2 regions of the Pseudoalteromonas sp. S2893 genome follow, and region 1 is predicted to be linked to the other one. Evidence: predicted binding sites of a transcription regulator. Region 1 holds the regulator's gene; the other holds the start of a gene.
The links. The regulator LexA, encoded in region 1, represses DNA repair genes until DNA is damaged. The targets are predictions, from matches to a motif close to TACTGTATNNNNATACAGTA.

Region 1 (7,763 bases):
TTGAAAAGCAAAATGTTTATCTTTCGTAAAGTGGCCTTTTAAAATACGCACAAATACAACAAACAAAATGATGGCGCCAAGGGTCACATGCATGCCATGAAAACCTGTCAGCAAAAAGAATGTATTCCCGTAAATGCCTGCATCTAGTGTTAAGTTTAAGTCGTTGTAGGCATAAATATATTCTTCTACCTGCAATGCTAAAAAGCACACACCCAATAAAATGGTTGCCCCTAGCATCACTTTTAGCGGTTTACGTTTATTGTTTTCAATGGCTACGTGAGCAAAATGCAAAGTAACCGAAGACGCTAATAAAATAAGCGTATTAATAAGGGGTAAGCCTTGCCACCCCATAGCTTGCGTGGTTTCACCTGCTGGTGTGGTTAGTAGTGGCCATACGGCCTCAAAGGTCGGCCAAAGCACCTCGTTGGTCATTGCATTATTCCCAGCGCCGCCAAGCCAAGGCACCGACAGTATGCGGGCGTAAAATAATGCGCCAAAAAAGGCCATAAAAAACATAACTTCAGAGAATATAAACCAGCTCATTCCTTGTCGAAATGAGCGGTCCATTTGCGCTGAATATAAGCCCTGATCAGACTCGCTAATTACATTTTTAAACCAGCTAAAAATCATATACAGCAGCACTGCAATGCCTGCATATAGCAGGTACACACCGCTGCCCCCTTCACTTTCTAAGTTCATGACTGTTAAAGCCGCACCAACGGCAATAAAAAATAACGCCACCGCGCCCACTATGGGCCAAGGACTTTGCTCGGGTACGTAGTAGTTTTCATAATCTTGATTCATGTTACTTGCTCCTAGTTTTACACTAGACATGCAGGCTAGTTATTTCTTGCTACTAGCTGCTCACTAATATCAAATACGGTGTACGATAAAGTTAGCTCTTCTACATCGCTCGGCAGTGCAGTATCAACATAAAAAAGCAGCTTAAACTCAAGTTCTTCACCCGCTTTTAGGGGTTGTTGATCAAAGCAAAAGCACGCTATTTTATGTAAGTACTTGGCTGCCTTTCCGGGCGATACAGAAGGTACCGCTTGCATTACTTTATCGATATCACTGGTGTTCTTTGCGCTAAACATCACCTCACGCATGGCACCTGGTTTCACATCAACACTGTATTCTTTAGATTTAACAATAAACGGCGCACCACTTTGCGCATGGGTTGTAAAGCTCACACCTATTTCTCGATTTTGTGCAACCTGTGTACTTTGCTTAGCTTGTTCAAGCGACGGCTTGCCATTAAGCCCAGTTATGTCGCAAAACACGTCATATAAGGGCACTAAGGCAAATGCAAAAGCAAACATACCTATACAAATAAGAATTAGGCGCTTTAATAGCGGTGCATGTGTCATTATTTAATTTCCGGCGGCGTAGAAAAAGTATGATACGGCGCAGGAGAGTCCACTTCCCACTCTAAACCTTCAGCACCATCCCATACTTTTGCAGGGACTTTATCGCCCCCTCGGGCACATTTAATTACCACCGCCACAAAGAGTAACTGCGATAAACCAAAGGCAAACCCACCTATGCTTATGATTGCGTTAAAATCAGCAAACTGCAGGGCGTAATCGGGAATACGGCGCGGCATACCTGCCAGCCCTACAAAATGCATAGGGAAAAACAATACATTTACGCTTACCAGCGATAACCAAAAATGCCACTTAGCCAAGGTAATGTTGTACATGTTGCCCGTCCACTTAGGCAGCCAATAATAAGCCCCCGCCATAATCGAAAATATTGCCCCCGTAACTAACACGTAATGAAAGTGCGCCACCACAAAGTAAGTATCGTGATACTGAAAATCAGCAGGCGTTATAGCCAACATCAGCCCCGAAAAGCCCCCTAAAGTAAACAGCACAATAAAGGCAATACTAAATAGCATGGGCACTTCAAAACTTATTGACCCTCGCCACATAGTGGCTACCCAGTTAAATACTTTTACCCCTGTAGGCACCGATATCAGCATGGTCGCGTACATAAAAAATAGCTCGCCAGCAACGGGCATACCGGTCGTAAACATATGATGTGCCCACACTATAAAGCTCAGTAATGCAATAGAGGAGGTTGCGTAAACCATTGAGGCATAACCAAATAGTTTTTTACGTGAGAATGTAGGCACTATGGTCGAAATAATACCAAAGGCGGGTAAAATCATGATGTACACTTCGGGATGGCCAAAAAACCAAAATATGTGCTGAAACATCACCGGATCGCCGCCACCTGCCGCATCAAAAAAGCTGGTTCCAAAGTATTTATCGGTGAGCACCATAGTGACCGCTCCGGCCAGTACGGGCATAACAGCAATTAATAAAAATGCGGTTATTAGCCATGTCCAAACAAATAATGGTAGTTTCATCCATGTCATGCCTGGGGCACGTAAATTAACAATGGTCACAATTACGTTTATTGCGCCCATAATTGAGCTAATCCCCATAATGTGCACTGCAAACACAAACATTGCAGTGTTGTCGTTACTATACGTTGTTGAAAGCGGCGCATAGAACGTCCAGCCAAATGCGGGGCCGCCTCCAGGCATTAATAACGAGGCCAATAAAATTAAAAAAGCGAAGGGTAAAATCCAAAAGCTCCAGTTGTTCATTCTGGGCAGCGCCATATCTGGCGCACCAATCATGAGCGGTACCATCCAGTTAGCAAGCCCCGTAAAGGCTGGCATAACAGCACCAAACACCATAATTAAACCGTGTACTGTGGTCATTTGGTTAAAAAAGTGTGGGTCTACCAATTGTAATCCTGGCTGAAATAACTCAGCCCGAATAACCATGGCCATTGCACCGCCAATTAAAAACATAGTCAGCGAAAAAATTAAGTACATGCTGCCAATATCTTTATGGTTTGTTGTGTATAACCAACGTTTAAAACCTTTGGCTGGGTGATGGCCGTGGTGAGCGTCATTGGCGTTAGGTTGTTCTACTATGCTACTCATTAGTTCGCCTCCGCATCAAGTGCTGCCTGAATTTCACTAGGTTGGATGACATCACCCGTTTCATTACCCCACGCATTACGTTTATAGGTAATTACCGCTGCAAGTTGTTTAATTGAGAGCTGCTTTGCAAATGCCTGCATTGCAGTTCCTGGGCGGCCATGAATCACTACATCAATGTGATCTTTTATATCACCCAAAACAATGGGGCTGCCTTTTAACGCAGGAAATACGCCCGGTAGCCCCATACCTGTAGGTTGATGACACGCAGCGCAACTTGCCATATACACTTGCTCACCTAGTGTCATTAGCTCTTCTTTAGGAATTGTTTTATCAAGCAATGCTGCATCAGCAAGTGCGGCTTTTTGCTTAGCTTGCTTAGCATCTGCAAGCCATGCGTTAAAGTCCTCTTGCGATTTAGCTTCAACCACCACGGGCATAAAACCATGATCTTTACCGCACAGCTCTGCACACTGTCCTCGGTAAATACCTTCTTCGTTAATGTTGGTCCACGTTTCGTTGATAAACCCCGGATTGGCATCTTTTTTAACGGCAAAATCGGGTACCCACCAAGAGTGGATAACATCATCAGAGGTCATTAAAAAACGCACCTTTCGATTAATTGGCAGTACTAAAGGTTTATCAACCTCAAGTAAATAATTAGGGTTTTTATTAGCAAGGTTGGCTATTTCGTCTTGAGGGGTAGATAAAATAGAGTAAAACTCTACGTCTTCGCCCATATATTCATAATGCCACTTCCACTGTGACCCTGTAATTTTAATGGTTAAGTCAGCCTTACTGGCATCTTCCATCGCAATGAGGGTTTTAGTGGCAGGGATTGCCATGGCAATTAAAATAACAAACGGAATGGCAGTCCAAAGAATTTCTACTTTGGTACTTTCATGAAATTGGGCAGGAACTGCCCCTTTAGATTTACGGTGATGAATCAGTGCCCAAAACATTATTGCGAACACTATCACCCCAATCACACAACATATTAAAAATATGGTCATGTGTAGCTGATATACATTATTACTTATATCGGTTACGCCCTTGCGCATATTGTATTGGCTATTAGCCAGCACTTGCTGCGGGAACATAATCAACACAAGCCACAAGGTAGAGGTCAGTTTACCCATGTGACGGCTCCTTTGATGCTATTGCGAATGCAAAGCGAAGAGGCATACGGCTTAAACGCCAATTCGTTATTTTTATTTTTTAACCAATCTTATTTTTGATTGGTATCGCTAGGACAACAAAAGGTTTGTGTATATTGTGTGTTCTCATAACTAAAAAGCTGTGAGTTATTGTTAGTCCAGCACATTAATGATTAGCTAAAAAACGTACAACAAGCAAGTTTTAGTATAAAAAACAATCAAGTGATATTTTAAAATTGACTAAATGACGGCGTATTAAATTGTTATTTAACAGCCAAGATACGAGCAAAATTAAGGGATGTAACACGCTTAGGAAGATAAAAGTATGAGTGAAAAAAAGTTTACAGCCTAAATAATTTTAGGGCGCTTTGAGATGGTGGAAGGTTTGTTTTTAAAACAAAAATGCGCACTAAAAAGTGCGCATTTATAGATATTACTTAAAAATAGTTAAAAATTACATCCAATCGGCATTTCTTATTACGCCAACGGCTAACCCTTCAATATTAAAAGATTCGTTTTCAAGGTCTACTTCAATTGGCGTAAACTCTTCGTTTTCGGCGTGTAATAATACTTTTCGGCCTGCTTTTTCTAGGCGTTTTACGGTTACGTCTTCATCTACTCGTGCAACCACAACTTGGCCGTTTTCTGCAGTTTGAGTACGGTGTACGGCAAGTAAGTCGCCATCCATAATACCTATATCTTTCATACTCATACCGTTAACACGCAGTAAAAAGTCGGCGGCTGGTTTAAACATAAGTGGGTCTATTTTACAGTGACTCTCAACATGCTCTTGCGCCAAAATAGGCGAACCCGCTGCAACTCTACCTATTAATGGCAGACCCAGTTGCTCAGGCTCCTCTTCTTCAACCAATTGAATACCACGGCTTGCGCCTGGTTTCATTTTAATAACACCTTTTTTGGCAAGCGCTTTTAAGTGCTCTTCTGCGGCATTGGCACTTTTAAAACCGAGTGTTTGCGCAATTTCGGCACGTGTAGGAGGCATACCAGTGTCTTTAATAAAAACTTTTATTAGTTCGAGTATTTGAGCTTGGCGTTTAGTTAATGGTCGCATACAACTGGTTTTCCATACAGTACATTTAACTGTGAGTATATACAGTTAAATAAAAATCGCAAATTTAAATTGTGCTTTAAAATAGCTAAATACACCGCACCTGGATAAATTTTAGGTAATTACAGACGTTCAGTATTTAAAATGCTATAAATTTGCTTTCAATATAAAGGAGTAATTATGAGTATTTGGCATCAACCCATTACATTAGAGCTTTGCAAACAGTTAGATGAGGGAATAAACGGCCAAGGCACGCTAATGAAAACCATGGGCATAGAAATAACCGAAATAGGAGATGATTACCTAGTGGCTACCATGCCCGCAATTCCTGAGCATCATAATCCTATTGGTATGGTACATGGTGGCGCAAATGTGGTACTTGCCGAAACCGTAGCAAGCTACGCCGCTAACTTTGTAGTGGACTTTACAAAATTTTATTGTGTTGGACAGGAAATTAGCGCCAGCCACTTAAAGGCCTCTCGAAATGGCACTTTAACCGCCGTTACTCGTGCATTTCATATTGGTAAGCGCAGTTCTGTATGGGAAATAAAAATAACCAATAGCCGCGGCGAGCTTTGCTGCGTATCAAAAATGACCGCAGCGGTTGTCGAGCGCAAATAATTAACTATGGCTACTTTTCGATAGGGTAAATCGTTATTTCCATACCAGCGCCAATGGCAGATATACGTAGTAGTGTATCTGCATGTAGAGCTTGGTTAAAACACTTAGGTGACGTGCCCGACTCAAAGCCTATATCAAACGTTCTGCGCGAACAGCTTAGCCACTGCTTAAGCGCATTACGTGAACACGACTCTATTAATTCACATAAGTGGTTGATTGCTTTGTCTGGCGTGGTTATATCACCTGAGGCTTCAATACGCGCCAATTGACGATATTCGTCTTTGTCATAATGCAAAACCATCGCGTTTTTCTTTAAGTCTGCCACCAGGGCGCTAATATCTTGTTTAGACTCAAGCTCTAGATCTACATTTAAAAATTGAATTTCCGACATTGTCTGCTTTTTACCCTCTTATAGTTTCATCGCAAACTTTAACGCAGTTTTACTTTTATACCAAATCAACTAAGCGCTAAACATGGCTTTATTCATAGAAAATACCTGTTTAAACGCCATTGGCACCTAATTTGCCTTATAAAACGGGTTAGGCTAATTACGCTTAATTTTACCGTTTATGTATGAAAGTTATACACACACACTGTGTAATTAAACGCTTCAGGAGGACAATTATGGTAGATCATGGCCCGCAAATTAAAAATGACGATCAGTACGATGCGCTTCGAGATGAAGGCATGAGCAAAAAAAAAGCCGCGCGCATTGCTAATAGCAATACTCATAAAACTGCTGTCAAAGGCGGCAAAGCCTCAAAGTATGAGCAGCGCACTAAAAAGCAGCTGTACAATAAAGCTAAAGAGCTCGGCATTAGTGGCCGCTCTAAAATGAGCAAACAAGGGCTAATAAATGCCTTACGTGAGCATTAAACACAGCCTCACTGATTTTTTATCGCTCCTTTTTATTATTTTTATAAAGTTAGAGTAAGCTTATGAATAACTGCGACAAAATGCCGCAGTAAAAGCATGGGCTGCTGTAATACACTAACGCTAAAAATAATAAGAAGCACAAAATGAGAAAACAACTATTTAAGCGCGCTCGAAAACTACATAAGTGGCTAGGCTATTTACTTGCCTTACAAATTTTAGCTTGGCTTTTAGGCGGCTTAGTAATGAGCGCGATACCACTTGAATACGTACACGGTAAGCACCTTGCTAAGCGCACACTTACAAACCCATTTACTCAAGCAGACTACCCCACATCACTCGATAATATTACTGCCCAAGTACCTAACCCCACGCAAATAGTGTTTGAGCACTTTTTAACGACCCCGCTTATTACTGTTATTAATACTGACGAGCAGCAAAGCTTTAATGGTTTAACGGGGCGCCCTTTTCAGCCACCGACTAAAATACAAATTACCGCTAATGCACAAGCGCATTTACTCATCGACGCTAAGCCAATTAGCACTACACTTTTAAAACAAGGCACTCGAGAGGTGGGATACAAAAAAAATGTGTGGCAAGTACAATTTAACGACACCTTTAATACTACGCTGTATTTAAACGCAATTAACGGCAAAGTTATCATAGTTCGCAGCACACTATGGCGCATATTCGACTTTTTTTGGATGCTACACATAATGGATTACGACGAGCGAGAAGATTTTAACAACCCGCTTCTCATCAGCTTTGCAGCCACCAGCGTACTATTTTGTTTATGCGGTATTATTTTATTAATACAAAACGTTAGGCTAAAAAAACTTACACGTGTTGGTCAATCAAAATAGGGTTGCCGTCTGGGTCGGTAATAATAAAACTTTTATCACCCACAGGTTCAACCTGGATATGAGCGCTTTGAAAATATTCGCTAAGCGCATCAACATCCTTAAACTCTGCAACGGTTTGTGCGTTTTGATCCCAGCCAGGATTGAAGGTCAGCATGTTTTTATCAAACATACCCGAGAACAAGCCAATTAAATGCTCACCGTTTTTCATCACTAGCCAGTTT
Region 2 (7,763 bases), on a different contig from region 1:
CTTAGAATGGGCGTACCAAAACAAGTTTGAAAAAGACGGCCGCGATTACACGGGTGAATACAATTACCCAGAGCACCGCTGGATTTTCTCTACTAACTGGGAAATTGGCCAATTTAATACCAACGTAAATATTAGCTACGTAGGCGAGTTTGAAGATACCCCAGATATAGACTTTGACGGTAATTTAGACTTTGATAGCAATACATCGCGTATGGTTGACTCGCAAGCATTGGTAGATTTACAAACATCTTACCGTGTAAGTGATGCAACTAAAGTGTCGCTTGGTGTAAATAACGTATTCGACGAAGAGCCACCATTTGCCATTGGTGATGGCGATGCCGACCTTTACGGGTATGCATCGGGTGTACACAACCCACGTGGTCGTTACTTCTACACTAAAGTAACCTTCTCGTTTTAATTTAATATAGCCCATTATTAAATGGGCTATGCTAAAAACAAAAAAACCGCCATTTGGCGGTTTTTTTATTAAAACGTAGGGGCTAAATTATAGCTCGCCTTCGTTTTCAGATAGGAACTTAGCAACACCTTCAGGGCTTGCGTCCATACCTTTTTTACCTTCTTCCCAACCAGCAGGACATACTTCGCCGTTTTCGCTGTGAAATGCTAGCGCGTCAACCATGCGGATCATTTCGTCGATGTTACGACCAAGTGGTAAGTCGTTCACTACTTGGTGACGTACGTTACCTTCTTCATCGATTAGGAAAGAGCCACGAAATGCAACGCCCGCTTCAGGGTGCTCAACGTCGTATGCTTTACAAATTTCGTGCTTAACGTCTGCAACTAGTGCGTATTGAACTTTACCAATACCGCCGTCTGCTACAGCAGTGTTACGCCATGCGTTGTGTGAGAATTGTGAATCGATAGAAACACCAATTACTTCTACGCCACGCTTTTGGAATTCTTCATAACGCTTATCAAATGCGATAAGTTCTGAAGGACATACAAACGTGAAATCTAGTGGGTAAAAGAAGATTACTGCTTTTTTACCTTTAATTGTTTCATGAAGGTTATAGCTATCTACAATTTCACCATTACCTAGTACAGCTGCAGCGGTAAAGTCTGGTGCCTGGCGGCCTACTAATACACCCATTTTATTCTCCAAATATTTTGAGTTTGTTGTCGATTGCATACGCAATGCTGATACTTATATGGGCGCTAAAAATTAAAAAACAATAGCGCCAACACATAATTACGTGGCATTTTAAATTTAATAAGGAAAAAAGAACAATCGTATTTAGCGATGTGCACAATCGAAAATACCGAACAGATATTAAAACTTTATTACGCCTATAAAAAAACCTGCATTTGCAGGTTTTAAAAATGGGCTAATCCATGATATCGGAAGGCATATCGCCTTTAATATTTTGCCAGATTTCACCGGTTTGATGGCCAAACTTACGCATCATTGAAATCGCGCCATCATGCTCACGGTTTTCAGCCAATACTGTTAGGTCTTTATAAAATTGACGTGCTAACTGGCGAGTGCCTGCGTCTGAGAAATAATGACAACCAATTTTAAAGTAAAACCCTCTAAAACCGTTAAGTATAAGTACGTAAATGCGGTTATTACCAGCGACAGCTAATTCGTGGTGTACTTTGTAATCGTAATCTGCAAAAGCTTGCGCAGTGTCTTCAAGTTCATCGCTTTTTGATAAAATCTCAATAACACGCTCAGGGTTAAGCTTTATCGCTGCACGGGTATAAATAGCACTAATATTAGTACGTGCAGATAATAACTGATCGGTCAGCTCTGGCATTTTGTCTTCATCTAAGCGCGCCAGCGTTTCGAGTATGTTTAAACCCGATGTTTCCCAAAAATTATTCACTCTGGTTGGCTTGCCGTGCTGAATAGTTAGCCAGCCATCGCGTGCTAAACGTTGCAGTACTTCACGTAAGGTTGTTCTGGTTACACCAATTAACTCAGAAAGCTCACGCTCTGCAGGTAGAATTGAACCTGGAGGGAAATCGCCGTTCCAGATAGATTCAACTATATACTCTTCAGCAAATCCTGCTGGGCTTTTAGCTTTAAAAATTCTCATTCAATTCCCACTCGAATTAATCACAACTCATCGTTTTATACGAATAACTGACAGATTGTACCAGATGAAATATAACTAACAAGTAAACTCGTGGATATAAGTGCCAACCAACCGCTGAAAATTTCGCAATAGTAAATAATAAAATTCAACATGCTTAAATTAGGCCTAATTAGCTAAATAAATTAACCCTATTCATAGTAGGTACATTAATGCTATTGCTGTTTTTGCTTAACCATTGCATTACTACAATAATTCCCGTGTGCGGCAACAAGCACATTCAAAAGTCGCATACAGCAGAGCCTGTTAACTGTAACGTTTAAACAAGCCTTTTTAGCGAACCAATCTTATATTACATGTTCACTTAGCAAATTAAGCTTAACCTTTCCCTAAATAGGATTGGCCATAACCGCTTATTAATTTCATCTTAAAAAAAGCGACTTCGGTAGCTTTTTTACCCTTTTTGTTGCTCGTTACTTTATCCTAGTACATAATTCAACGTCTTATTTCAATGCGGATTTTTTATGAACTGGCTAGCACAACTCCCTACTCAACGTACTCCATGGCTACTATTTACAGGCATTGTATTTTTATTAGAAGTCACCGCACTGTTTTTTCAATACCAGATGGGACTTGCTCCATGCATTATGTGTATTTACCAGCGAACTGCGGTATTAGGCTTATTAGGGGCAGGCATTATTGGCGCAACTAAACCACAAAGTAAATTAGTACGCGCTATCGCTTATTTAGTGTGGGGTGTATCAAGTGTGTGGGGTTACTTTATTGCACGTGAGCACATTGAAATGCAAACAACCACCGATCCCTTTGCGTTTAGCTGTGAGTTTGAGCCAAACTTTCCTTCATTTATGCCATTGCATGAATGGATCCCAAGCTTTTTTCAAGCCACAGGGGATTGCGGTAATATCGATTGGCAATTTGCGGGATTAAGTATGCCAGCATGGATGGAAATACTATTTGCGTTATTTACTATCACGCTTTTTGTAATTGTTACCACTCGCTTACTTACTAAAAAGACTATTTAATATGTTTACGTTTTTTACCAGTCAGCTGCCTGAACTAAAGCACCTTAAAGTGAGGCAGCGACAAGCCGTTGTTGCTATTGCGCTAAGCATGCTACCTGCCACCGATAGAGTGTTATTAAGAATAGTAAAGCTGATATTGCTCAGCCCATTGTTTTTATTATTTACTGTTTTTAAAGGGTGGGAACTCATTCCCTTTTTAATTTTAGGTGGCCTATGTTACCCGCTTTTAACAACCCCGATTGAAATAAACTTCGCTAAAAAATATTTAGCCAAAGCACTTGAGCAGTATTCACAGGGCGCTTAGCGCCCTGCCTATTATAAAGACACTTTTCCTTCTAGTTTAGCTACAAGCTTTTTACCTATTCCTTTTACGTTAGCTAAATCGCTCAGCTGGGCAAATTCGCCATTTTCAACCCTGTAATCAACAATAGCCTGCGCTTTTTTCTTACCAATACCAGGCAACTTGGCCAGCATTTCTGAATCGGCACTATTAATATTAATAACCGGCGCTTGCGGCATTTCAACCATAGGCTTATCTTCAACAGGGTTAGCGTGGGTAAACGCGCTAAAGCTTAAAAAGCTAATAATAAGTAGCGTTAATAGATTTTTCATTTGTCATTCCTTATTTTTGTTTATACCAAAGCGTTATAGTTAAACGGCTAATTTGGCTTTAAACATGTGCTTAATTTTTATTTGAGGAAATAATGTTAAATAAGGAGCAACGCGCATCACTTACATTATTTCCAGTGCATAATCACCTAAATCCGAAAACCTAAAATGCAGCTGGTACAACAAGTGATTGCTTAACTAAAGTAAAGTTACGCTTTTTTGTCAAATTGATGACAAGCTAAAAATGCACCGAATACTTGCAATTTTACACACAAACATTTACTGTATATAAAAACAGTGACCTACGGGTCAGTAACCACATTACCACGCAATCAAGCAGGAGAGATCATGGCTGTTGTTGTTAAATATGTTGTAGAACGAAACGGAGTTGAGCGAATGACGTTTACTACTAAAAAAGAAGCGGATGCCTATGACAAAATGCTCGATATAGCAGAATCGCTTGAAGTAATGCTGGAAAAAGTAGATGTGCCACTGAGCGAGCAACAGGTTGAATCGCTTGCGCTTGAAATTGCAAAGAGTAAAGATGACTTTATGGCGGTGTTAAAAGGCGCAAAAGAGCCCACAACAAAAAGTACAGCTAAAGCTAAAAAAGCCGACAACGTAGCATCAATAAAAGATAACGACGAGCAACAAGCTAGCTAATTTGTGACTATTTTAAATAAAGGGCTGCTACTAAATAGCAGCCCTTTTTTATTAATTTTTGAACAGTTACAAATTTTTTCTGGCTTTTTAAACTGAAATTGATACATTAATCCGGTTAATAGCGAGTGTTTATGTGCCATGTCAGTATTTATTAAGTCTTTTTACCAAAAATTTTTCCCAGCCCGTCAGTTGCTTATTCGTCAAAATGGCGAAGTTAAGCATGTTGTTTTGGCGCCTTGGTTTCAGCTTTTTACAGTACTGCTTATTTTAGGCACTATTACTTGGGTCGGTATTTCTAGTTTTCGTGTTTATAGCCAAACAAATAAAATTACCGACATAGAACAAAGCCAAATTGACAAACAACAAGTGTGGCAAAAACAGGTCCAAGAACAAAAAGCACTGCACGCTAAGCAATTAGAACAACTTGCTGTACTAGAGCAAAAGCAGGCACTTTTGCAAGGTATGATTGAATCCCTCCCCGCATCTATTAGTAAAGAGACAATAAAACTAGAAGAACAACTTGAATCGCCTGTTAATCAAGACAAAGGCGAGTTTCATGAACCACTTGTAGATGAAGAGCCGAAAAACAAACACGCCAGCCTTCTAACGCCAATCACTTTTGCCGCACGTTATGAGCGCTTAAATAAATACTACGAGCATAATTTTGCGCTTATTGATGCGCAAATTAATAAACGCCATGATGCAATTTTAGCGATGTTAAAAGGCGCAGGCTTAGAGTCAGCCCTTGAACAACATTTAGCACTGGGCGCACAAACCACTGCGCAAGGTGGCCCGTTAGATGTATTTGATGAAACTAAAATACCAGGGCAGTTTTTAGCCATTGTTGATAAGCTATTATTACTTAACAACCTTGAAAACTTTTTAACAGAGCTGCCTAACTCACTGCCCTTGCCTGCGGCTAAATACTATATTTCGAGCAACTTTGGGTTACGTAAAGATCCGATGAACAACCGCCGCGCTTTTCACAAAGGTGTTGATTTAGCCGGCTGGCATAAAACCGAAATTTTTGCCCCTGCTGATGCACGTGTATTGCGCGCAGGTAAAAATGGCGGCTATGGTAACTTTATCGAGCTAGAGCACAAAAATGGCTTGGTCACCCGTTTTGGCCACTTAAATAAAATTAAAGTGAAAAAAGGCCAAACAATTGCTAAAAATGAGGTAATTGGATTAATGGGCAGTACTGGCAGAAGTACCAGTACCCACTTACACTATGAAGTGTTACTCGATGGCAAACATGTCAATCCTCTAAAAATAACAAAGGCGCTTTCTCGTGTTCGGTAAAAAAAAGCAACCAAGTAGTCAAACTACGTTAAAAAGAGTAAATCATACCCCTTCTATTATTTCTGAAGATGTGCGCTTAACTGGCACACTTACCAGCCAAGGCGAAGTGCAGCTAGATGGCCGAATTGATGGCGATATAAAGGCAGAGCACCTGGTAATTGGCTCTACCGGCATTGTTGAAGGTGTGGTTGAAGCTAAAAGTGTCATTGTAAAAGGTAAAATTATTGGCTCACTAAACGCAAGTGAAGTGAATATTCAAAGCAGCGCTCACGTACATGGCGATGTTTTTCACGATACACTAAGTATTGATGCGGGAGCCATTATTGAAGGCAGCTTAAAACAGCGCTTTGAAAAAGAAGAACCGGAACTTATTAGCGAAGATTTAAAGCCGGCTAAAGAAGTAAAAACTTTGCTTGATGATGCTGATAGCGACTTGTCGTTTGTTAATAAGCAAGCCGCTGATAAAGCCAAATCTAATTAAGCGCTCATTACTTTTTCTCGGTTATGTACATCGTAATATCTGCAGTGAACACCAGTTCATTGCGGGTATTGTAAAGCTTAACTGGCACCACTAAATCTTCTTTATCTACCCATTGGCGAGGCAAGTCGATTTCTGCAATAGCAGTTACATCGGTATCAACCTTTGCTAAATAGTGTACCGTCATTCCTTTTGGGATCCAGCGATGCGTTTTATAAGGCACGGTGGCATCTACCATTACACCAGCACACAGCTCAGCTAAGTTACATTGTGCAATAGCATGAATAGTCCCAATATGGTTATGCACACTACGGCGGTTTTTTACGACAGCGCTACAGTGCCCTTCTCTTAAATCGAGTACGTAAGGTTTCATTGAGCCAAAATACGGGGCTTTTATGCATACCGCTTTGCTAAACAACCAATTGCCAAAAGGTAAGCGTTTAAATTTAAGCCAGGTTTTTAAAAGGGCTGATTTATTACTCATTGTTATTTCCCATTTTGTGTTTATAAATTCAAACTAACACATCAGACCAGTTAAAAAAAGCGCAATTCACCGCGCTGTTAATCCTAATGTCATGAAATATTTATCACAATAAAGCGTGGCTCACTCATAAGCCCTTTCTTTTTTATATGCGGGCACCTAAAATAGCCAGCAAAAGGAGACCTAATGCAAACACAGCCCGCTAAACCTAACTTAATTTTATTACTCATCTTAGCGTTACTCGTAATATTTTGCCCTATGGCAATTGATATTTATCTTCCCGCTTTTCCAACTATTGCCACGCAATTTAACGTAACCGAACAACAGGTTCAGCAAACAGTGGCTATTTTTATGCTTACTGTGGGTTTAGGGCAATTAATTGCAGGGCCATTAGCAGATAAGTTTGGCCGAAAGCCGGTAGCGGTTGTAGGTGTTAGTTTGTATGCAGGCTCAGCCTTACTTGCCTACATGGCACCCTCTTTTGCTGTATTAATGTTTGCACGCGCTCTGCAAGGGTTAGGTGCATGTGCTACGTTTGTTGTTGCTTTTGCCATTGTACGTGATAAATACGGCAGCGAACGCAGCGGGCAAATGATTACCTATTTAAATGGAATTGTGTGTTTTATTCCTGCGCTTGCGCCTATTTTAGGTGCTTGGCTTACCGTGCAATTTGGCTGGCGCATGAACTTTATGTTTTTAACCTTGTTTGCGTTAGCGGGCCTAGTCATTACGCTCACCTTATTTAGAGAAACCCGCCCTGCTGATAGTCACTACCAAGGGCATATATTGGACTTACGCCGCTTTGTGCCAATATTAAAAACACCGATATTTTTATTTAATAGCTTACTGTGTATGGTCGCCATGTCGGCGATTCTTGTGTATGTCACCTTGGCACCTGGGTGGATCATTACGCACTTAGGGGGCACCGTTGCCGACTTTACTTTTTGGTTTACGCTCAATGCCGTATTAAGTATTGTAGCCAGCTTTATTACGCCCATTTATATTAAACGTAATAGCCAAAAAGCCCTGCGCGTTGGAGTTACAGTATTGGTAGCCTCTGGCATATTAATGATTGCACTTAGCCATATAGAATCGGCCATTGCGCTTATGCTACCTATTTTAATTGCTGC

Region 2: CWC04_RS11660 (YebG family protein) is a predicted target of LexA. The motif match lies at 3,990-4,009, and genes of this name have one in related genera.

What each region holds. Positions count from the first base shown of each region.
Region 1 is NZ_PNCY01000013.1:28,242-36,004, reverse strand. Features, by position in the region: gene CWC04_RS07890 (cytochrome c oxidase subunit 3) at 1-804, opposite strand, end outside; gene CWC04_RS20030 (DUF2909 domain-containing protein) at 1-29, shown strand, start outside; gene CWC04_RS07885 (cytochrome c oxidase assembly protein) at 840-1,370, opposite strand; gene ctaD (cytochrome c oxidase subunit I) at 1,370-2,962, opposite strand; gene coxB (cytochrome c oxidase subunit II) at 2,962-4,098, opposite strand; gene lexA (transcriptional repressor LexA) at 4,571-5,188, opposite strand; gene CWC04_RS07865 (PaaI family thioesterase) at 5,366-5,806, shown strand; gene CWC04_RS07860 (hypothetical protein) at 5,817-6,197, opposite strand; gene CWC04_RS07855 (DUF7218 family protein) at 6,431-6,682, shown strand; gene CWC04_RS07850 (hypothetical protein) at 6,826-7,542, shown strand; gene CWC04_RS07845 (VOC family protein) at 7,517-7,763, opposite strand, start outside.
Region 2 is NZ_PNCY01000019.1:6,441-14,203, forward strand. Features, by position in the region: partial or broken gene CWC04_RS11630 (TonB-dependent receptor) at 1-418, shown strand, start outside; gene CWC04_RS11635 (peroxiredoxin) at 506-1,111, opposite strand; gene fadR (fatty acid metabolism transcriptional regulator FadR) at 1,347-2,060, opposite strand; gene dsbB (disulfide bond formation protein DsbB) at 2,582-3,100, shown strand; gene CWC04_RS11650 (DUF6170 family protein) at 3,102-3,404, shown strand; gene CWC04_RS11655 (ComEA family DNA-binding protein) at 3,416-3,712, opposite strand; gene CWC04_RS11660 (YebG family protein) at 4,058-4,372, shown strand; gene CWC04_RS11665 (M23 family metallopeptidase) at 4,511-5,674, shown strand; gene CWC04_RS11670 (bactofilin family protein) at 5,664-6,155, shown strand; gene CWC04_RS11675 (hotdog fold domain-containing protein) at 6,163-6,636, opposite strand; gene CWC04_RS11680 (multidrug effflux MFS transporter) at 6,820-7,763, shown strand, end outside.